DNA from 4 places in the Cellvibrio chitinivorans genome. Region 1 is predicted to be linked to each of the others. Evidence: predicted binding sites of a transcription regulator. Region 1 holds the regulator's gene; each other region holds the start of a gene.
What was found. Region 1 encodes sigma-54, which starts transcription at its own class of promoters, with help from an activator protein. Its sites were predicted from a motif close to TGGCACANNNNTTGCNNT; they were not measured.
Positions count from the first base shown of each region.

Region 2: the regulator sigma-54 is predicted to act here: its motif matches at 876-893, upstream of glgC (glucose-1-phosphate adenylyltransferase).
Region 3: the regulator sigma-54 is predicted to act here: its motif matches at 951-968, upstream of SPL68_RS09230 (flagellar basal body-associated FliL family protein).
Region 4: the regulator sigma-54 is predicted to act here: its motif matches at 950-967, upstream of fliD (flagellar filament capping protein FliD).

Region 1 is NZ_JAYKKN010000005.1:8,687-10,894, reverse strand. It holds gene hpf (ribosome hibernation-promoting factor, HPF/YfiA family) at 1-78, opposite strand, end outside; gene SPL68_RS13840 (RNA polymerase factor sigma-54) at 254-1,912, opposite strand; gene lptB (LPS export ABC transporter ATP-binding protein) at 2,114-2,208, opposite strand, start outside.
Region 2 is NZ_JAYKKN010000002.1:460,133-462,340, forward strand. It holds gene glgB (1,4-alpha-glucan branching protein GlgB) at 1-581, opposite strand, end outside; gene glgC (glucose-1-phosphate adenylyltransferase) at 960-2,208, shown strand, end outside.
Region 3 is NZ_JAYKKN010000002.1:582,846-585,053, forward strand. It holds gene fliM (flagellar motor switch protein FliM) at 1-349, opposite strand, end outside; gene SPL68_RS09230 (flagellar basal body-associated FliL family protein) at 360-914, opposite strand; gene SPL68_RS09235 (flagellar hook-length control protein FliK) at 1,125-2,208, opposite strand, start outside.
Region 4 is NZ_JAYKKN010000002.1:364,629-366,836, reverse strand. It holds gene fliD (flagellar filament capping protein FliD) at 1-824, opposite strand, end outside; gene SPL68_RS08305 (CHASE domain-containing protein) at 1,118-2,208, opposite strand, start outside.

The sequences.
Region 1 (2,208 bases):
TCGATCCAGCTTGCCGGTAACGTAATCTCTCATCGAATCAGTAACTTCTACGTGGTGACCGCTGATATTTATTTGCATAGAAACTTCCTCTCGCTAGAAACAAAAACGGTTGCGGGTTGCGCAACCCTCGCATACATCCATTCATTCTCATCCGAACTTTTGATAGGTGTTCTAACCTGTGATTTCTACGGGCTATCTCATTGCGTACCCGAAATCATATGTTTAGTTCCCGTTGTGATTTGACGGGAGCTAATTAAATCGTTTTGCGTTCATTAGACGGTGGAATATTGAGCGATTCCCGATACTTGGCGATGGTGCGGCGCGCAACCTGGATACCTTGCTCCGCAAGTAAATCAGTAATTTTGCTATCGCTCAGTGGCTTCTTGGGATTTTCGGCGCTCACCAGTTTTTTGATGATGGCGCGAATCGCCGTGGATGAGCACTCGCCGCCGCTATCGGTGCTGACATGGCTGGAGAAAAAGTATTTCAGCTCAAAAATACCCTGTGGGGTGTGCATGTATTTTTGGGTGGTCACACGCGAAATAGTGGATTCGTGCATTTCTACAATTTCGGCAATATCGTGCAGCACCAGCGGTTTCATCGCCTCGGGACCGTAATCCAAAAAGCCGCGCTGCTTTTCGACGATGCAGCTCGCTACTTTGAGTAGTGTTTCGTTACGGCTTTGCAGGCTTTTCAGGAACCAGCGCGCTTCTTGTAGGTTGTCTTTCAGGAAGGTGTTGTCGCTGCTGGAATCGGCACGCTTGACCATGGAGGCATAGTCGGCATTGATCCGTAAGCGCGGGGCGATATCCGGGTTTAGCTCAACAATCCAGCGGCCATCGCGCTTTTCCACGAATACATCGGGCACGACATATTCGGTATCGCCGGTGGCAATCATGTCGCCCGGGCGTGGGTTTAAGCTTTGGATTAACGCGACCGCCTGACTCAATTCTGCTTCTTTGAGTTTGGTGCGGCGCATTAACTGGCGATAATCGCGGCTGCCAAGCACCGGCAAATACTGTTTTACGATCAGCTTGGCTGAGTCTAGAAGTGGTGTTTTGGGGTCAAATTGCTGCAATTGCACCAGCAGACACTCGGACAGGTTTTGGCTGCACACACCGCAAGGGTCAAACTGTTGCAGGAGTTTTTGTACTGCAACAACTTCATCCAGCTCCAGCTCTTCCAAATCGCTGCCCATGCCTTCGAAGATTTCTTCGATGCTGATGGAGAGCATGCCGCTGGGTTCTACTGCATCAATAATGGCCATGGCCAGAATGCGGTCGCGATCCGACATGGGAGTCAGATTCAGTTGCCACATCAAGTGATCATAGAGGGAGTCAGTTGCGGCGCGACGGCTTTCAAAATCGCTGTCTTCGTTGTCGTAATTACTGCCGCTGCCGCTTGAAGAAGCTTGGTAAACATCATCCCAGCTGGTATCTACCGGCAGGTCGCTTGGGATTGAGTCGCTCCAGTCACCGCTGTCGGCGCTGAAGCTGTCGCCTTCGCCGTACACATCGCTATCACCAAAGGATTCGGTATCGCCACTGAAGCTTTCGCTTTCACCAAAAGAGTCGCCACTGTCGTTGTAGTTATTGCTTTCGTTGTAGTTGTCAGTAGCTGATGAGAAGTTTTCGCTGGCGGTAAAGTCGGTGCCGTGGTCGGTTCCAGCTTCGGCGGCGATTTCCAATTGGCGCGTGTAATCCGTCTGATCCTGTTCGCTGCCTTCGTATTCCGTGGATGAGCTGGGAGAGTCATAGCCCTCTTCGACTTCCAGCATAGGATTGGAATCGAGCGCTTCCTGAATCTCTTGTTGCAGGTCCAATGTCGATAATTGCAAAAGGCGAATAGCCTGTTGCAACTGGGGAGTCATGGTCAGCTGTTGACCGAGTTTGAGCTGGAGAGATTGCTTCATTATGTGAACGACAAACCCTTATAAAGCAGGATGAAAAACATCAGATAGGTGGAGTTTAGTCAGGGTTTGGCGCGCAAGCAATACGGCTAAGCAAGCTTTGTGCCTAATGAATAAAGATTGTTACTTGTCAAGTTGTTTGTGTGTTGCCTATGGTGCTGTTGAACGGTGTTTGGTAACACACAAACATTTGAAATTCTGGCTTTAGAGGCGGAAGTGTTCGCCTAGATAAACTTCGCGCACCTTGCTATTACTCAGTACGGTGTCGGCATTGCCTTCGGCAATAATGTGGCCTTCGC
Region 2 (2,208 bases), on a different contig from region 1:
GCTTCAGCTTTGACGCCGGGAATAAATACTTCCCACAGACCACTACCGCCGCGCACTCGCAAAGGATGTTGGCGACCGTCCCAATCATTGAAGTCGCCAACAACACTGATGCGCTCGGCATTGGGCGCCCAAGTGGCAAATAAAACTCCTTCAATGTCATCTACTGTGCGTGGGTGCGCGCCCAAATGTTGATAGATGTTCCAATGCTGCCCTTCGGCAAACAGGTGCATATCAATATCGCCCAATTGTGGTGCAAAAGAGTAGGGGTCAAACTCCGTGTGCTGATTATTGTGGCGGTCATACCACTGGACTAAATAGTGTTCGGGTAGGTTTTTGGCCAAACCGTACCATTCAAAAAAATCGGTGCCTTCGATTCGGGTCAGCGCAAGTAGTTGATCATTTACTAGTAAGGAGGCACTGCGTGCACCGGGTAAATAAACGCGAACAAAGGTATCTGCTGTCGTTGTGGTTTTCCCCTCCAAAGGGTGACGTCCAAGTACTTCAAAAGGATCATGGTGAGTAGCGGTAACAATGCGCAACATCTCATGGGATAAGGGATTGTCCTGTTTCACATTCAGCATTCAATTGATTCCTAAGTAATTATTCTGGCGTCAAATTTAACAAATCAATGATTATGCCCGATTTCGGGCTACATAAAATTGTCATACGGCCAAGCTCTACTAGCTTAGCTGTTGAAGCTCATTTTTCTTGCACCATTTTTTTGCAAAAAAATCGGCCTCATAAAACACATTTGCAGATTCGGTGCCAAATTTGTAACTACACTTGGTTTTGCATTTAAAACGAGCAGCTTCAAGTTGCGCAAATGCACCATAAACTGTTTGTGTTTCACTTGAGTTTTTTGTGTATCACTTTATTGGCACTGATATTGCTCCAGCTCAAGTATATCTGTAACACAATGTTCATCGTTCAGACACAATAGCCATAAGGAATACGTATTAATGAGTACACCATCTTCGGGTCGTTTTGTTAGTCGCCTTACGCGAGAAACCTTGGCAGTAATTCTTGCAGGTGGGCGTGGATCACGATTGCATCAACTAACAGACTGGCGTGCAAAACCAGCAGTACATTTCGGTGGCAAATTCCGCATTATCGATTTCCCTCTCTCTAACTGTGTTAACTCTGGCATTCGCCGTATCAGCGTATTAACCCAATACAAATCACACTCTCTGGATCGCCATGTGCAACGCGGATGGGGCTTTTTAGGTGGAGAGCTTGGCGAGTTCGTGGAGTTGTTGCCCGCACAACAGCGCTTGAGTGAATCCTGGTACGCAGGTACTGCCGATGCGGTGCTGCAAAACATCGACATTATTCGTCGACACAATCCTGAGTATGTATTAATTCTCGCAGGTGACCACGTTTATAAAATGGATTACGGCACCATGATTGCAGCGCACGTAGAACGTGGTGCAGACATCACTGTTGGCTGCATTGAAGTGCCGCTGGAAATTGCCAGTTCATTTGGCGTAATGGATATAGACACCGACTACAAAATCGTAAAATTCACTGAGAAGCCAGCAAATCCTGAGCCTACCCCCGGGAAGACGGATAAAGCACTCGCTTCTATGGGGATTTACGTTTTCAGCACTAAGGTATTGTTCCGCGAATTATTGAAAGATCGCGACAATCCGGATTCATCACACGACTTCGGAAAAGACATTATTCCATCAATGATTAAATCCCATCGTGTCACTGCATTTCCATTCCGCGATCCAGTGTCTGGTGGCGATGCTTACTGGCGCGATGTGGGCACTGTAGATTCGTTGTGGGAAGCCAATCTTGAATTAACCGGCATCACACCTGAATTGGATTTGTACGATGCAACCTGGCCAATCTGGACACACCAAGAGCAAGTTGCTCCCGCAAAGTTTGTTTTTAATGATGAAGGCCGCCGTGGTTATGCAGTCGATTCATTAATTGCTGGTGGTTGCATCATTTCCGGTTCAGCAATTAAACACTCGCTACTATTTCCCCGTGTGCGTGTGCACTCTTATTGTGAAATTGAAGATTCAGTTTTATTTCCAAGCGTAGAAGTAGGGCGTCGCTGCAAAATTCGCAAAGCATTAATTGATCGCCGCTGCAAAATCCCAGAGGGCACAGTCATTGGATATGATCTTGAAGCTGACAAAAAACGCTTCTTCGTTTCCCCCAAAGGCGTAGTGCTGGTTACTCCCGACATGCTAGGACAGG
Region 3 (2,208 bases), on a different contig from region 1:
CAAGGATAATCAATGCTGTGCCGCGCAGCGGGCGGAATTTCACCATGTTCAAACTGGTGGGCACATAGAGCGTATGAACATACTCACCAAATTTTTGGATTTGCACGCCGCCGACCGACACATCCGCAGTTCTACGCAACAGGTTGAACATACTGATGCGGGTGTAACGAGCAAAACGCTCGTTAATCATTTCCAACGTAGGCATACGCCCACGCACAATACGATCCTGACTGGTGAGGTCATAATTCCTCACCGCGCCCGGTTCGACATCGCTCTCTGTGTCTATGTCACCGTCATCGACACCGTGCAGGAGCGCGTCAATTTCGTCTTGTGAAAGTAGATCTTGCACAGCGGTTTCCTTATTGCATTACAAAATTAGTAAACAACACTTGTTCAACATTGTTTGATGAAACCTTTTCCGCTTTGCCTTGAGCAGTCAGTGCTTCCTGCTCCTTTTGCAATTGATTGCGCACTACTGCCAAAGCTTCTTCACGCAGTTGTTCCTTGCCTTCAGGTGTTTGTAGTTCATCAAAGTTTTTTGCACTCAAGAGCATAACCAAACCATTACGAATCGCGGGCATATGCAGCTTGAGCAGCTCTTCCAATAAAGGGTCGCGATACAAAAGTGTGATCGCCGCTTGCAAATAACGCTGGCGCCCATTCACATTAAAATTGATAGTGAAGTTGGGCTTCATTTCATAATAAATCGCTGGCGCCAATGCGGTATGTTCGGGTTCTTTAGTTGCGCTTTCACCAGCAGGTTGCTCTGGCGACAAAAATTTCAAAGCCACAACTGTGCCGCCAATGGAAAGAATAATCAGCGCAACCGCTACACCGATCAGTAAAAACAATTTCTTTTTAGAACCAGAGCCGGCACTGCCTGCATCGTTTTTGGCTTTTGGGGCTGCCGCCATGTCAAAACTCCGTCATATTCGAAGGCTAAAAGGGGTTGAGCAATACCTATGCCAGCATCGCCTTGAAAGCTTAGCAGCGGATAAAAGGTTTGCGAAGAATATAATCGGGATTAGGGGAAATTCACGAGCAGAAACAAAGCAGTAGAGAATCTGATCAACACGATCAGATTCTCACTAAAAGCAGATAAAACAAACCGTTTCGAATGGATTTTATGCGTAATGATCAACAAGTCGGCTGGAAATGCTCTGACTGACAGCAACTGGCGTCAGCTCCTCTTCATCCAGTTCAGTATTACCGCTTTGTTGTTTCGAGGATTCACCTTGCTCACGCTGGGTGAAGGATTTATCCGATACATCAACATTCACCAGATTTAAGCCCTGCTCGGAAAACATTTCGCGCAGACGGTTTAATTGCTGATCCAAAGCTTCGCGTACCGCGGGATGAGGACTAGTAAAGGTAACGTTCGCCTGTTGATCTGGCGTCACAGTGACTTTGACCTGCATAGGGCCAAGCTCGGGCGGATCCAAACGAATTTCGGCAGCACTTACATTTTGCGCCGCAAGCCACAGCACCTTGTCACCCACAGCCTGACTCCACTGCGGGCTGCCCATAGCCACAGGCATACCGGTTTGCACTACAAAACCACGCGCAGCGGGCGCTTGCGCCTCTGTCAAACGAGCCAAACCCTCCACTACTGTTGCCGGTGCTTTGGTCAAATCAATCGCGGTATTTTTTGCATCTGCTGAGGCCATATTTGCCTCGGCAAGTTTATTTAATGCAGCTTTGGAATTCAGGAGTAAAAAGTCGGGGTTCTCGCCAGAGTCAGTCGAACCCAACACATTTGCTTCAGACTCAGCTGCGTCTGGATTTTCACCAGCTGCCAGCACATCATTCGCTGCCTGAGCTGCGGCCAGTAAACCTGAGCCGGCGCCATTAGATGCATTCACTTCCTGCCCTGCCCGTACAGATTCGCCCTTTATACCAGTCACACCAACCGATGTTGGCTTTAAGGGCGCAGCAAACTGTTGTACCCCAGCGAGCGCGGGATCGACCAGTTGATCAATTTCACTGCTAGCGTCATCTTCAGCGACCAATTGCTCGGCTAGCTCAGCTTCCAATTCATCAGTATTCTCAATTACTGCATCCAGCGATTCTTCTGCAGCCTCACCGGTTGCAAGTGAATTATCTGCATTGGATACCTGCGTGAGCTCGCCCTCTTCACCCGAAGCCACAACCTGTTGGTTATCAACATTAGTTGTACTTTCCTCCGAAGAACCCTGTGCAGTTTCCTTC
Region 4 (2,208 bases), on a different contig from region 1:
AGGTCGAACTCCATACCTTCAACAATATCGGTGATATGGTTTGATTCACGGCTAACCAACAAACCATTAATACGCACCTTGGCATCCAAACCTTCTTGCAGTTGCTCCATACCACCAGAGCTTCCATTGAAAGCGAAATTCGATAAGCCGGGGCTACCGGCATCTTCGGTTACGCTAATTTCGATCTCGTTTTTGGCGCCAGTGCTGGATGTCATCAGTAATTTGAACTTACCGCCATCGCTAACGATGCTGGCAGTAACACCCAAATCAGCCGCATTGATCGCATCACGCAAACCGCTTAGTGAGTTGTTGGTGTCATCGATAATGATTTCACCGCCAGTCTTGCTTGAATCAACATTGAATGTGCCCCCATCCCAATCACCCAAACGGATAGTTAAGGTGCCTTTGCCAATTGGGCTACTCATAGAGTCATATTCAACAGAGGAGCTTAGCGACTGAGCTTGGGCGATTTGTTCAATTTTGAGTTGATAAGTACCCGCTGCGGCTTTGGAGTCCAGCTTGGTGATGCCTATTAACTTGGTATCAGGAACAGATAATGATTTGGCATTAAAGGTATCAGCACTACCTAAAGCAGCAGCCGCTGTTTCAAGCTTTGCCAAGGAGCTACGCAGTAAGCCGTAATCAGAGATTTGGGTTTCTAATAAGGTTTTTTTAGCGTCGAGGCGTTGAGATTGCACCATGGTGCTGGCTTCAGTGAGCTGATCGGCCAACTTATTGCTGTCAATACCAGAGCCAGTTCCCAAGGAACTGATAATGCTTGAGCCAATCGACCCATTCGTATTAGTAGCGCTGGTTACTGCCATAGATACCTCCAAACACCCAATTTGCCGCTTGCCGGTTTTCAACCTCATAGGGTTAGCGGCAAACAATGGGTAAACTTTAGCCGGTTTTGCCGCTTTTTTTGAGATTGACGCCGTTTAACCTAGGTAGAGCACAAAGCGCGCCAATTGGGTAAGCCAATCAATTTAAATCCCTCCTAACCTCCCTTTGCCAAAGGGAGGAACGAACTCCCCTTTGCTCCCCCTGTTCTGCTAATAGAGAGGAACTAACTCCCCTCTTTGAAAAAGAGGGGCTGGGGGAGATTAAAAACCCTCTTTTATTTAGCCAACTGCACTATCGGCAAAGTAAAAAAGAAGCGGCTGCCTTTGCCCAGTATTGAGCTGTAGTCAATGCTGCCGCCCATCCGCTCAATAATCACTTTGGTGATACTCAACCCCAAGCCGGTGCCATCACGGCGGCGGGTATCCGACGAATCCACTTGCGCGAAACGCTGGAAAATACGCGCGCGGAAATTCTCGGCGATACCCTGCCCTTCGTCGATAACCGTGATAGTCAAGGAGTGCTCATCGCACCGCATTTCTATTCTTACGACACCATCCAGATAGGAAAATTTGATGGCGTTGGAGATTAGGTTCGCCATAACCTGCAAAAAGCGGTCGGGGTCGATATTTGCCACCGCCTGCATCGTCGCCTCAGTTGGCACCTCAAGTTGCAGTTTTACGCCGTAGCGATCAGCGTATCCATGATTCTGCTCAATCGATTGTTGCACTAGCGGATAAACCACACTCTGGCGCAGATTGAGCTGCACTTTGCCGAACTCCAGTTTGTCCACATCGAGAATATCGTTCACCAAGCGCGCCAACCGATCCACATTGGTATTGGCAATCACCAGCAAATCGCGGATCTTATCGGCCATTTCACCCAGGCTTCCACTAAGAACGATGCTGAGTGCGCCCTTAATCGACGTCAGAGGTGTGCGTAACTCATGGCTTACAGTGGAGATAAACTCACCTTTTAATCGCTCGACTCTCCGCTTCGCAGAGGCATCATGAATAATAAATGTGAAGAGCTTTCGCTCTTGAATATCGACCGGGCTTACACTCATCTCGATTTCCAAATCATTGCCATCGCTGCAACGCCCCAGCATTTCGCGCACATTGGCAGTCGCCAAATGTTCAGAATACTCATTCAGACTGTGGCGTAACGCGGGTACCAAATCAGCGATATTCAAGCTAAACAGCTGCTCAAGCGGATACTTGAATAAACTGGCCGCCGCTGGATTAGCCTGTTGAATCGCCCCCTGCTCATCCGCCACCAAAATCGATTCCACCGCATTTTCCAAAATCGCGGCCAGCTCTTTGGTGCGCTGTTCAACCAAATTGCTGATGTGCTGCGTGCGCCCGCTAA